DNA from 2 places in the Actinoplanes sp. ATCC 53533 genome. Region 1 is predicted to be linked to the other one. Evidence: riboswitches for the same ligand, from Rfam matches in the RefSeq annotation. Region 1 holds a riboswitch; the other holds the start of a gene.
The links. Region 1 has a riboswitch for thiamine pyrophosphate ahead of DMB66_RS12130 (ECF transporter S component). Riboswitches for the same ligand answer to the same signal wherever they lie in the genome.
Positions count from the first base shown of each region.

Region 2: linked by a shared signal. The riboswitch ahead of thiE (thiamine phosphate synthase) and the one ahead of DMB66_RS12130 (ECF transporter S component) in region 1 are both predicted to bind thiamine pyrophosphate.

Region 1 is NZ_QHHV01000031.1:3,368-10,750, reverse strand. Features, by position in the region: gene DMB66_RS12175 (DUF6703 family protein) at 1-111, shown strand, start outside; gene DMB66_RS12170 (metal ABC transporter substrate-binding protein) at 163-1,095, shown strand; gene DMB66_RS12165 (metal ABC transporter ATP-binding protein) at 1,092-1,871, shown strand; gene DMB66_RS12160 (metal ABC transporter permease) at 1,916-2,806, shown strand; gene DMB66_RS12155 (metalloregulator ArsR/SmtB family transcription factor) at 2,803-3,120, shown strand; gene DMB66_RS12150 (Fur family transcriptional regulator) at 3,200-3,607, shown strand; gene DMB66_RS12145 (hypothetical protein) at 3,638-4,243, shown strand; gene DMB66_RS12140 (DUF6328 family protein) at 4,221-4,757, opposite strand; gene DMB66_RS12135 (alpha/beta fold hydrolase) at 4,805-5,620, opposite strand; TPP riboswitch at 5,719-5,823, shown strand; gene DMB66_RS12130 (ECF transporter S component) at 5,896-6,468, shown strand; gene DMB66_RS12125 (ABC transporter ATP-binding protein) at 6,472-7,383, shown strand, end outside.
Region 2 is NZ_QHHV01000030.1:10,782-15,837, reverse strand. Features, by position in the region: partial or broken gene DMB66_RS11900 (thiamine phosphate synthase) at 45-623, opposite strand; gene DMB66_RS11895 (thiazole synthase) at 617-1,357, opposite strand; gene thiS (sulfur carrier protein ThiS) at 1,359-1,556, opposite strand; gene thiO (glycine oxidase ThiO) at 1,553-2,686, opposite strand; gene thiE (thiamine phosphate synthase) at 2,683-3,306, opposite strand; TPP riboswitch at 3,321-3,432, opposite strand; gene DMB66_RS11875 (ABC-F family ATP-binding cassette domain-containing protein) at 3,567-5,056, opposite strand, start outside.

The DNA.
Region 1 (7,383 bases):
CTGGTGGCGCTGACCTTCACCACCTGGCCGGTGCAGTCCCCGCCGGTGCGGGCGGTCCGGGTGACGATGCTGGTGCTGCTGTTCGCGGCCGCCCTCGCGAAGGCGATCTGACACATGCGCTTTTGACAATCATTACCAATACGGCGCACAGTAGGTGGCATGATGCACCGCCGCCGCCTGCTCGCGGCCACCGCTGTCGCCGTGCTCACCGGGGCCGTCGCGGCCTGCGGTGACCGGGCGAGCGGCTTCGGTACGGACGGGCGCCTCGACGTGGTGACCGCGTTCTACCCGCTGCGGTTCCTCAGCGAGCACCTCGGCGCGGACGCGGTCGCGGTCACCGACCTGACCAAACCGGGCGCCGAGCCGCACGACGTCGAGCTCAATCCCCGCCAGGTCGCCGACATCAGCGACGCCGCCCTCGTCGTCTACCTCAAGGGCTTCCAGCCGGCGGTCGACGAGGCGGTCGAGCAGGAGGCCGCCGACCGGGCCTTCGACGCGGGCTCGGCCGTCGAGCTGCTGGCCGCCGCCGACGACGACCACGAGCACGTGCCGGGCGAGCCCGAGCACGCCGAGGGGTCCACCGACCCGCACGTCTGGCTGGACCCGGTGCGCCTGGCCACCATCGCCGGCAGGCTCGCCGAGCGCCTGGGCCAGGCCGACCCGGCCCGGGCGGCGGGCTACACCGAGCGGGCCGCCACGCTGCGAAGCGAGCTGACCGCGCTCGACACCGAATACGCGACCGGCCTGCGCACCTGCGCCCGCCGCGAGCTGGTCACCAGCCACACCGCGTTCCGCTATCTCGCCGACCGGTACGGCCTCACCGAGGTCGGCATCACCGGCGTCTCGCCGGAGTCCGAGCCGTCGCCGCAGCGCCTCGCCCGGGTGGCGGAGCAGGCGAGGTCCACCGGCACCACCACGATCTTCTTCGAGACCCTGGTCAGCCCGAAGGTCGCCGACACCATCGCCCGCGAGGTCGGCGCCCGGACCGCCGTCCTCGATCCCCTCGAAGGGCTCACCGAGCCGGATACGGACTACTTCTCCGTCATGCGCGCCAACCTGGCCGCCCTGACCACGGCCCTGGGATGTACGTCATGAGCGTCGTCACCGTCTCGCACGCCGCCGTCTCCTACGGCGACCGCGCCGTGCTGCAGGACATCGACCTGGAGGTGCGGCCCGCGCAGGTCGTCGCGATCCTGGGCGCCAACGGCTCCGGCAAGTCCACCCTGATCCGCACCATCCTCGGCCTGGTGCCGATGACGGCCGGCGAGATCACCCTGTTCGGCACCCCGCAGCGCCGGTTCCGGCAGTGGGCCCGGATCGGCTACGTCCCGCAGCGGATGGGCGCCGGCAGCGGCGTGCCCGCGACCGTCGGCGAGATCGTCGCGTCGGGGCGGCTGGCCCGCCGGGGCATCTTCCGCCCGTCCGGCGCCGCCGACCGGGAGGCCGTCCGCGCCGCCCTGGCGGACGTCGGCCTGCTGGAGCGGATCGGCGACCCGGTCAGCACGCTCTCCGGCGGCCAGCAGCAGCGCACCCTGATCGCCCGCGCCCTGGCCGGGCGCCCGGACCTGCTCGTCCTGGACGAGCCCACAGCCGGCGTGGACGCGGCCAGCCAGGACGCGTTCGCCGCGGCCCTGGGCCGCTTCGCCGGCGCGGGCGGCACGATCCTGCTGGTCGCCCATGAGCTCGGGCCGATCGAGCCGCTGATCGACAAGGCCGTGGTCGTGCACCACGGCCGGATCGCGTACGAGGGTGCGGTGCCCGAGCCCGCCGGCCACCACGCCCAGCCCGGACACGACCACGTCCACCCGCACGCCGAGGCCGAACGGGCCCGGATCTGCGTCGCCCCCACCGACAGAATGCCGGCCGGCTGACATGGCCCCCCGCCCCCGCCGCCACCCTTGAGAGGGCTGAAGACTTGGACCTCTTTCAGTACGACTTCATGGTGCGCGCGCTGACCGGCGCGCTGATCATCGGTCTGGTCGCCCCCGCGCTCGGCATCTATCTGGTGCAGCGGCGGATGTCGCTGATCGGCGACGGCATCGGGCACGTCGCGCTCACCGGCGTCGGGGTGGGACTGCTGCTGCACCAGTCCCCGGTGCTGACCGCGGTCGTGGTCTCCGTCATCGGGGCGATCGGCGTGGAACTGGTGCGCGAGCGTGGCCGTACCTCCGGCGACCTGGCCCTGGCCCTGCTCTTCTACGGCGGCATCGCGGGCGGGGTGGTGCTGGTCGGGCTCTCCGACGACAGCAGCAACGCCAACCTGATGCAGTTCCTGTTCGGCTCGCTGACCACCACGTCGCGGCAGGACCTGACCGTCATCGCCGTGCTGGGCGTCGCGGTGCTGATCGCGATGCTGGGGCTGCGGCAGGCGCTGTTCGCGGTCTGCAACGACGAGGAGTACGCCCGGGTGTCGGGGCTCCCCGTCCGTACCCTCAATCTGCTGATGGCCGTGACCACCGCGGTGACCGTCACGATCGCCATGCGCACCGTCGGGTTGTTGCTGGTCAGCGCGCTGATGGTGGTGCCGGTCGCGGCGGCCCAGCAGGTCACCCGCGGGTTCCTCAGCACGATGACCACGGCCATGGTGATCGGGGTGGGCGCCGCCGCCGCCGGCGTCACGCTGGCCGGCGAGGTGGACACCGCGCCGGGCGCCACGATCGTGATCCTGGCCATCGCGGTCTTCCTCGCCATCACCGTCGGCGCGGCGGTCTGGCGGGTGCTGCGCCGCCGCGCGAGCCCGGCCCCGCAACGCGCCACGGCCCAGCTCGAACCGCCCGAGGTCGTCCTGCGGGCGGAAGCCCGATGAGCAGTAACGTGAATCCGGTGACGACCACCGGCTACGAGGCGTACGAGGCAGCCGGTGAGCTGCTGCGCGCGCTGTCCGCGCCGATCCGGGTGGCGATCGTCGCCGAGCTCGGCGCCGGCGAACGCTGCGTGCACGAGTTGGTGGAAAAGCTGGGCGCTCCGCAGCCGCTGGTCTCGCAACACCTGCGGGTGTTGCGGGGCGCCGGCGTGGTCCGAGGTGCGCGACGGGGGCGGGAGATCGCATACTCACTCGTGGACGAACATGTCGCCCACATCGTCGCCGACGCCGTCAGCCACGCCAGGGAAGGGTCATGATCGACTGCACCGAGCGACGCCGGGCCGCGCCGCGGCCGCAACCGCGAGGGCCGGGAGAGCATGACGAAGGAGGCTCAGCATGACCGACGAGAGCACCGTGGTCCGAAACACGAAACAGCGCAGCGCGGTCAGCGCGGTCCTCGCCGACGCCGAGGGTTTCAACAGCGCCCAGGACCTGCACGCCATCCTGCGTGAGCGGGGGGAACGGGTCGGCCTGACCACCGTCTACCGCACGCTGCAGGGCCTGGCGGACGCCGGCGAGATCGACGTGATGCGCCCGCCCGGCGGTGAGCATCTCTACCGCCGGTGCAGCCAGGGCCACCACCACCATCTGGTCTGCCGCTCCTGCGGGCGGGCCGTCGAGGTGGAGGGCCCGGCCGTCGAGACCTGGGCGGAGAAGGTCGCCGGCCGGCACGGCTTCGTCGACGTCTCGCACACCATGGAGATCTTCGGCACCTGCCCGGATTGCGCGGCCAAGCGCTCCTAGGCCGGCCGTGGGAGGCTGTGGCGCGTGAAGATGTACGCCGATCGGCTGCCCACCGCCATCCGTCAGCTGCTCACCGATCTTCTGGTCGTGTTCTGGGTCTATGCCTGGATCCGGGCCGGGATCTGGATCAACGACATGGTCGAGAAGCTCGGGGTGCCCGGGCAGAAACTGCAGGAGGCGGGCACCGGCATCGCCGGCAACCTCGGTGACATCGGCGGCAAGGTGGGCCGGGTGCCGCTGGTCGGCGACGAGCTGACCGCGCCGTTCAACAGCGCCGCCGACGCCGCGAAGTCGCTCGCCGAGGCCGGCCGCCAGCAGCAGGAGGTCGTGGACAACCTGGCGCTGACCATGGCCCTGCTGATCATCGCGGTCCCGCTGGCCCTGGTGCTGTTTCTCTGGCTGCCGCTGCGGCTGCGCTGGATGCGCCGGGCCGCGGTGGCCGCCAAGGTCCGCAACGAGCCGGCCGGCCAGGACCTGCTGGCGTTGCGGGCGCTGGCCAGCCGGCCGCTGAACGAACTGGCGAAGCTGGGCCCGGACATCGCCCAGTCCTGGCGCAACGGCGACGCTGCGGCGGTGCGGGCGCTGGCCGCGCTCGAGCTCAAGGAGCTCGGGCTCAAGCCCGCGAAGGCTCGCTAGGCTCCGCCGCCTCCTCCTCGTAGACGTCGTCCTCGTCGTCGTCGGCCCAGTGGCGGCGCGACCACGGGATGGCGGCCCAGAAGGTCAGGAAGAACAGGGCGGCGATCCCGGTCAGCGCCAGCGCCACCCAGATGTTGGTCAGGTAGTCGGTGATCAGCAGCACACTGCTGACCATCGCGATCAGCATGAAGGCCAGCCCGCCGGTGGCCATCCGGTGCGCGTAGCGGACCAGTTCCGGCTTGCGGCCCTGGCGGAACAGCGCCCGGTGGAAGGCCACCGGCGAAATGATCATCGCGGTCGCCGCGGCGGCGGCGAGCAACGCGACGATGTAGGTGTCCTTCTGGAAGGCGGTCGTCTTCGGGAAGCCGTTGCTGAAGGGCAGGGTCAGCAGGAACGCGAAGAGGATCTGCACGCCCGTCTGGGCCACGCGCAGTTCCTGCAGTAGGTCCCCGAAATTGCGGTCCCACCGCTCCTTCTCGGTTTCATGCTTGCTCCGTCGCTGCTCCGCGGCCATCGCACCTCCTCGTCGGTGGCCGCAGGATTGCCCGTTGCCGGACAGCGTCAAACGCCGATGCGTGCCAGCGCCACGTCGGCGAGGGCGCGCGGCGCCTCCTCCGGCACCCAGTGCCCGATCCCGCGCAGGGCCACGAACCGGTAGTCGGCCGCGACCCAGGTGGCGGTGGCCAGCGCCGCCGGCCTGCCGACGGCCGGATCACCGTCGCTCCACACGTACGTGGTCGGCACGGTGACCTTGCCGACCTCGTCGAACTGACCGCTGGAGATCGCGCGATACCAGTTCAGGGCGGCGGTGAGCCGGCCGGGCTCGCTCATCGCCGTCGCGTACAGCCCGGCCCGGGCGCCGATCGGGCGCATCATCCGGCGCAGCGCGGTGCCGCCGGCGCCGAGCAGCAGCCGCTCGGCGGCCCGGGAACGGAACACGCCCATGTAGGCGAAGCGCAGCTTCTGCGAGGGCTGGTTGTGCAGGGCGACGCTGAGCCCGCGCGGGTGCGGCACCGAGACCGCGGTGAGCGTCTTGACCCGGTCGGGATGCCCGGCGGCGAGCAGCCAGGCCACCGACGCGCCCCAGTCGTGCCCGATGACGTGCGCCTTGTCGACCCCGAGCGCGTCCAGCACGGCGATCGCGTCGGCGGTCGGTTCATCGAGCCGGTAGTCGGCGACCGCGGCCGGCCGCGCGCCGGGCGAGTAGCCGCGCTGGTCGAGGGCGTAGGTGCGCAGCCCGGCGGCGTGCAGCCGGGGCAGGATCAGGTCGAACTCGCGGTGGTCCTGCGGGAATCCATGCAGCAGAAGCACCGGGGCGCCATCGGCCGGGCCGCCCTCGTACACGTCGAAGGTGAGCCCTCTGGCCTCGATCTGCATGTGACGCCTCCTACGCTGTTCCGTACGGCCGTACGGTGTTAGCGTCATCGAAACACATGCAATGAAGCTTGTTGACGACAAGTTCCATCGATAACAGGCTTCACCGACAGGGGAGCGCGCAGCGCTGAGAGTGCGGGTGACACCGCAGACCCTCGAACCTGATCTGGGTAATGCCAGCGCAGGGAGCTCGGTCTTTCTCCAGCCGCGCCGTGTCCGGGAGACGTCCCCGGCGCGGTGCAGCGTCCCCTCCCGGTACGAGCTGGGAGGCACATCACATGAACCATCGTTGGCGCACCATCGACATCGTCATCGCCTCGATCCTCGCGGTCGCTTTCGGCGTCATCTTCTGGGCCTGGGGCCTGCTCTGGAACGGCCCGGCGGACGCCATCCCGCTGCCCGGCCGGGCGATCCTGTACGGCGTCTGGCTGGTGCCGGCCGTCCTCGGCGCCCTGGTGATCCGCAAGCCGGGCGCCGCCTTCTACACCCTGACGCTGGCCGCGCTGGTGTCGGTCGCGCTCGGCACGAGCTGGGGCTGGACCCTGGTGCTGCAGGGCCCGCTCGAGGCGGCCGCGGCCGAGTTGGTCTTCGCCGTGTTCGCGTACAAGGTGTGGAAGCTGCCGGTCGCCCTGCTGGCGGCGGCCGCGGCCGGCATCGCCGCGTCCGTCTACGACGCCTTCGTCTGGTATGGCGGGACGTCCTGGGCGACGCTGCGGCTGCCGTACATCGCGATCACCACGGTCAGTGCCGTGCTCGTGGCGGGCCTGGGCAGCGTCCTGCTGGCCCGGGCGCTGGCGCAGACCGGCGTGCTGGACCGGTTCGCGTCGGGCCGCGAACGCGCCGCCGTCTAAATCATGGGCGAGGTGGTCCTGCGGGGGTTCGGGTGGCGGCACGCCGGCCGCAAGGCGTGGGCGGTGCGCGGGGTCGACCTGCGCATCGCGCACGGCGAGCGGGTGCTGCTGCTCGGTCCGTCCGGGGCCGGCAAGTCCACCCTGCTCGCGGCGCTCGCCGGGCTGTTGCCCGACGACTCGGGTGAGGCCGAGGGCACAGCAGAGATCGACGGCCTCGACCCACGCAAGGCCCGCGAGCGGGTCGGCATCGTCTTCCAGGACCCGCAGACCCAACTGGTCATGTCGCGCAGCGGCGACGACGTGGCGTTCGGGCTGGAAAACCGCGGGGTCCCGGCCGCCGAGATCTGGCCCCGCGTCGACGAGGCGCTGCACCGGGTCGGCTTCGGCTACGGCCGGGACCGGCCCACCGCGGCGCTGTCCGGCGGGGAGCAGCAACGGCTCGCCCTGGCCGGCACCCTCGCGCTGCGGCCCGGCCTGCTGCTGCTCGACGAGCCGACCGCGAACCTCGACCCGGCCGGGGCCGCCCTGATCCGGTCGGCGATCGCCCGGGCCCTCGACGACGACACCACACTGATCATCGTGGAGCACCGGGTCGCGGAGGCGCTGACGCTGGTCGACCGGGTGGTCGTGCTGGAGCCGGGCGGCGGGGTCCGCGCCGACGGCCCGCCGGGCGCGGTCTTCGCCGCGCACGGCGACCGCCTGGCGGAGGAGGGGGTCTGGGTGCCGGGCCACGCCGTCGCCGCCCGCAAGGCCGTGACCGGTCCGGGTGATTCCCTGGTCCGCGCCGACGCCGTCACCCTGCGACATCGCCTCCCGCCCGCCACGCTGACCGCCCGGGCCGGCGAGGTGCTGGCCGTGACGGGTCCCAACGGGGCGGGTAAGTCCACTCTCGCGCTGCTGCTCGGCGGCCTGCTG
Region 2 (5,056 bases), on a different contig from region 1:
TCGACGCCCGCTTCAGACCGGATCACCGCCGCTGGGCCACCCGCCCGCATCCCCGCCGCTGCGGCGGCGAATGCGTCGGCCAGGGCTCGGGTCACCGCTTCTGGATCGTCCGCCCGCATCACCGCACCCAGGATGGCGATCCCGGCCGCCCCGGCCGCCGCGCAGGCGGCGGCCCGCTCCGGCGAGTGCACGCCACCCAGTGCCAGCCAGGGCACCGCACCGGCCAGGGCAGCCGCCCTCGACGGTCCGAGCGCCGGACCATAGCCGGGCTTGGTCGGCGTGGGGTAGACCGGCGACAGCGTCACGTAGTCCTCGGTGGACAATCGTGGCACTCCGTGGCACGAGCGGCCGATCAAGCCGACGCCAGCGGGCACCGGGTCGGCGGCCGAGAGGTGCACGGCGTCGCCACCGAGCGGGTCCGGGCCCGCGATCACGAGGCGCCCCACCGGAACCACCGCACGCAGGCTCTCGGCGAGGGCGCGCCTCTCGCCGTACCCCAGATCTCTTTCACGCAGCACGACCCAGGCGGCGCCGCCGCGGATCGCCGCCGCGACGACCTCGGGGAGCGGCCGCGCCGCGAGCCGGCGGTCGGTGAGCACGACCACGCCGGACGGGATCACCATGCCGGCTGCCCCTCGTCCGATGTGGATGCCAGGGCGTGATACCGCTTCGGGATCCGCCCGGCACCGAAGGCCAGCCGGCCCGCCACGACGGCGTGCCGCATCGCCGCGGCCATCCGCGCCGGGTCGACGGCGCGGGTGACGGCGCTGGCGATCAGCACCGCGTCGCAGCCCAGCTCCATCGCCAGCGCGGCGTCCGAGGCGGTGCCGATCCCCGCGTCGAGGATCACCGGCACGTCCACGCTGTCGCGGATGAGCCGGATGTGATGGGGATTGGAGATCCCCAGGCCCGACCCGATCGGGGCGCCGGCGGGCATCACCGCCGCGCACCCGGCGTCGGCCAGCCGGCGCGCGAGGATCGGATCGTCGCTGGTGTAGGGCAGCACCTGGAACCCGTCCGCGACCAGCGTCTCGGCCGCCCGCAGCAGCTCGACGCCGTCCGGCAGCAGGGTCCGATCGTCCCCGATGACCTCGAGCTTCACCAGGTCCGTCTCGAACGCGTCGCGGGCGAGATGGGCGGCCTTCACCGCGTCGGCGGCGGTGTAACACCCCGCGGTGTTCGGCAGGATGCGCATGCCGAGCCGGTCGAGCATCGGCAGCAGGCCGGGCCCCGCGGCGTCGACCCGGCGCAACGCGACCGTGACCAGCTCGGTGCCCGAGGCGACGACGGCCGCCTCCAGTGCGGCGAGGCTCTCCGCACCGCCGGTGCCCAGGATCAGCCGGGACTCGCCGAACATGTCAGCCCCCCTGCGCCGCGGTGAGCACCTCGACCCGGTCGCCGTCGCGCAACCGCGCGGCGGGCCACGAGGAGCGCGGCACCACCTCGCCGTTGACGGCGACCGCGACGCCACGCCGGGCGGTGGTCAGCTGTTCGACCAGCGCCTCGACGCTGACCACATCGACGTCCCGCGCGGCGCCGTTGACGATGACCTTCATCCGAACCTCCCCGGTGCGAACGCGTCCAGCAGTGGCGCCGACTTCCCGGTCGCCACCAGTTCGGCGATCAGATCGGCGGTGACGGGGGCGAGCAGCACCCCGTTGCGGTGGTGCCCGGCGGCGACGATCACGCCACCGGTGTGCGCGCCGAGCAGCGGCGCGTTGTCGGGGGTGGCCGGCCGGTGCCGCACGAGGGTCTCGACCAGGTCGCATTCACCCAGCTCAGGCACCAGGTCGGTGGCCGCGCGCAGCAGCTCGAGCACCTGCCCGGCGGTGACCGTGGCGTCGGCCCGTTCCTCCTGGGTCGCGCCGACGACCACCTCGCCGTCGGCGCGGGGCACGAGATAGACGTGCCGCCCGTCGGCCCAGCCGCTGATCACGTGCCGGAGCAGGCCGGGCTCGCCGCGCAGCCGCAGCACGAGACCCTTGACCGGCCGCACCGGCAACCCGGTCAGCGCGGCGGTCCCGGCACCCGCCGCGATCACGACGGCCCGATCCGCTCGCGCCGCGCTCTGCTCAGCCCCATCCAGCCTGGCGGCCGGGCCGGCTTCGACCGCTTCGCCTGACGTCGGGTGCTGGTTGGGCTGGACGAACCCGGGCTCGGGCTCGATCAGGTCAGGCACGATCGCCGGGCCCAGGGTCGCGCGCAGGGCGGCGACGACCCGGCGCGGGTCGACCTGACGGTCGTCCGGGGCGTGCGCGCCGCCGCGCAGCCGGGGTGACAACGCCGGCTCCAGCTCGCGGAGAACGCTGGGCAGCAGCGAATTCACCCCGAGCCCGTGCTCGCGCCGGTATTCCCAGAGCCGGCGCGCCTCGGCCAAGTCGTCGGCGGTGAGCGCGACGCTCAACGTGCCCACCTCGTCGTAGCCGACATCGATCCCGCTCTCCCGCTCCAGCTCGGCGGCGAACCCCGGCCACCGCGCCGCGGAGTCGACCATGAGCCCGGTCAGCGCCCGCTGACCGAATCCCGCCTCGCCGGCCGGGGCGAGCATGCCCGCGGCCGCGTACCAGGCACCGTCGTCGCCACCGCGGTCGTGGACGGTCACCGTCAATCCGCGCTGCCGACACCGCCAGGCGATCGAGAGCCCGATGATGCCGCCGCCGACGACCATGACCTCGGTCGCCGTCATCCCAGCGCCCGTAACAGGTCCTCGGTGGCCCGGCCCGGATCCGCCGCGGCCGCGACGGCGCCGACCACCGCGACCGCGGCGGCACCGGCGCCGATCAGCGACCGCGCGTTGCCGGCGGTCACTCCCCCGATGGCGACGATGGGTGTGTCCGGCACGGCAGCCGCGACCACGCCCACCGCGTCGGGCCCGAGCGGGCCCGGCAGTCCGGTCTTCGTGGTGGTCGCGAACGCCGGCCCGACTCCGAGATAGGAGGCTCCGGCGCGGCGCGCCGCCCGCGCCGCGGCGACGTCCCGGCAGGTGGCGCCCAGCACGCTCACCGGACCGAGGACCTTGCGGGCCACCGCGACCGGCAGGTCGGCGGCGCCCACGTGCCCGCCGTCCGCGCCGACCGCGAGCGCCACGTGCAGCCGGTCATTGACCAGGCACAACACCCTGTACGGGCGGCACAGCTCCAGGACGGCGTCGGCCAGTTCGTAGGCGTCGCGGTCGCTGACGTCGTCCTCGACGCGGACCTGGACCGCCAGCCGGTCGCAGCCGCCCAACCGCTGGGCGGCGGCGATCGCGGCCGCCACCACCAGCAGCGGCTGCCGGCCGGGCCGGGCATCCGTGATGACGTGCAGGTGCGGAAAAGCAGGGCCCACAACGCGCTCCTCCCTGCGCCGGCATGATCCGGATCAGGTTCGACGGTCGGGGGCCGCGACAGCCCCCCTCTCAGCCCGGTGCACCGGACTCCCGTGGGGTTGTTTCCGAGCAGACGGTAACCCGCCTCCCGCCGCCCGTAAACCCCCGCCTTCCTCCACTGTGGGTGGTCACACGGTCGCGCAGCGCCCGCACGCTGCGGGAACGGGCGCCGGCTCCCAGGCGAAGACGGGCGAGGAGATCAGCGCACGTCCCAGACCGGCTCGGGGGTCTCCACGACCTCGCCGTCGCTCTGGAAGAGGACGAAGCGGTCGAAGCCCCGGGTGAACCAGCGGTCGTGGGTCACCGCGATCACCGTGCCCTCGAACGCCTGCAGCCCCTCCTCCAGCGCCTCGGCCGACGCCAGGTCCAGGTTGTCCGTCGGCTCGTCGAGCAGCAGCACCGTCGCACCGGAGAGCTCCAGCAGCAGCACCAGGAAACGCGCCTGCTGCCCGCCGGACAGCGTGCCGAAGATCTGATCTCCCTGGGCGGCGAGCTCGTAGCGGTTCAGGGCCTTCATCGCGCCCGCGCGGTCCATCCCGGACCGGTGGTCGTCACCCCGCCAGAGGATTTCCACCAGGGTACGTTTCAGCAGCTCCGGCCGGTCGTGCGTCTGGGAGAAGTGACCCGGCCGGACCCGGGCGCCGAGCCGGGCGACGCCGTTGTGCGCGACGTGGGCCAGCGGCGCGCCATCGACCGGCTTGTTGTCCACGTCGGGCGCGGTGCCACCGGCCGCGAGCAGCCGCAGGAAGTGGGACTTGCCCGTGCCGTTGGCGCCCAGCACCGCGACCCGGTCGCCGTACCAGATCTCCAGGTCGAACGGGAATGTCAGATTCTCCAGTTCGAGCCCGGTGCACATCACCGCCCGCTTGCCCGTCCGGCCGCCGCGCAGGTTCATCCGCAGCGACTGCTCCTTGGGCGGCAACGGCGGCGGCCCGGCCTCCTCGAACTTGCGCAGCCGCGTCTGCGCCGCCTGATACCGCGACGCCAGCCCGTCGTTGAACGCCGACTTGGTCCGCAGCGTGAGGACCAGCTCGCGCAGCTTCTCGTGCTCCTCGTCCCAGCGCCGGCGCAGCTCCAGCAGCCGTTCGTGGCGATCGGACCGGGCCTCGTGCCAGGACGCGAAGCCGCCCGGATGCGTCCAGGCTCCGCCGCCCTCGACGGCCACGACCCTGCTCGCCGTCCGGGCCAGCAACTCCCGGTCGTGCGAGACGTAGAGCACCGACTTCGGCGACTCGCGCAGCCGCTCCTCCAGCCAGCGCTTGCCGGGCACGTCGAGGAAGTTGTCCGGCTCGTCGAGCAGCAGCACCTCGTCGCCGCCACGCAGCAGCAGATCGAGCGCGAACCGCTTCTGCTGACCGCCGGAGAGCGTCCGCACCGGACGATGCCGGACCTCCTCCCACGGCTTGCCGAGGATAGCGACGGCCACGACATCGAAGAGCACCTCGGCGTCATAGCCGCCCGCCTCGCCCCAGCCGGCGATGGCGTTGGCGTAGGCGATCTGGGCCTTCTCGGCGTCCGGCTCGCCCTCCAGCGCGGACTGGGCCGCGGCCAGCAGCGCACCCGCGGCCCGCAGCGGCGGCGCGACCAGCGACAGCGCCAGGTCGTCGAGGGTACGGTCATCGCCGATCATGCCGATGAACTGGCGCATCACGCCGAGCCCGCCGGTGCGCGCGACGCTGCCGATCGGCG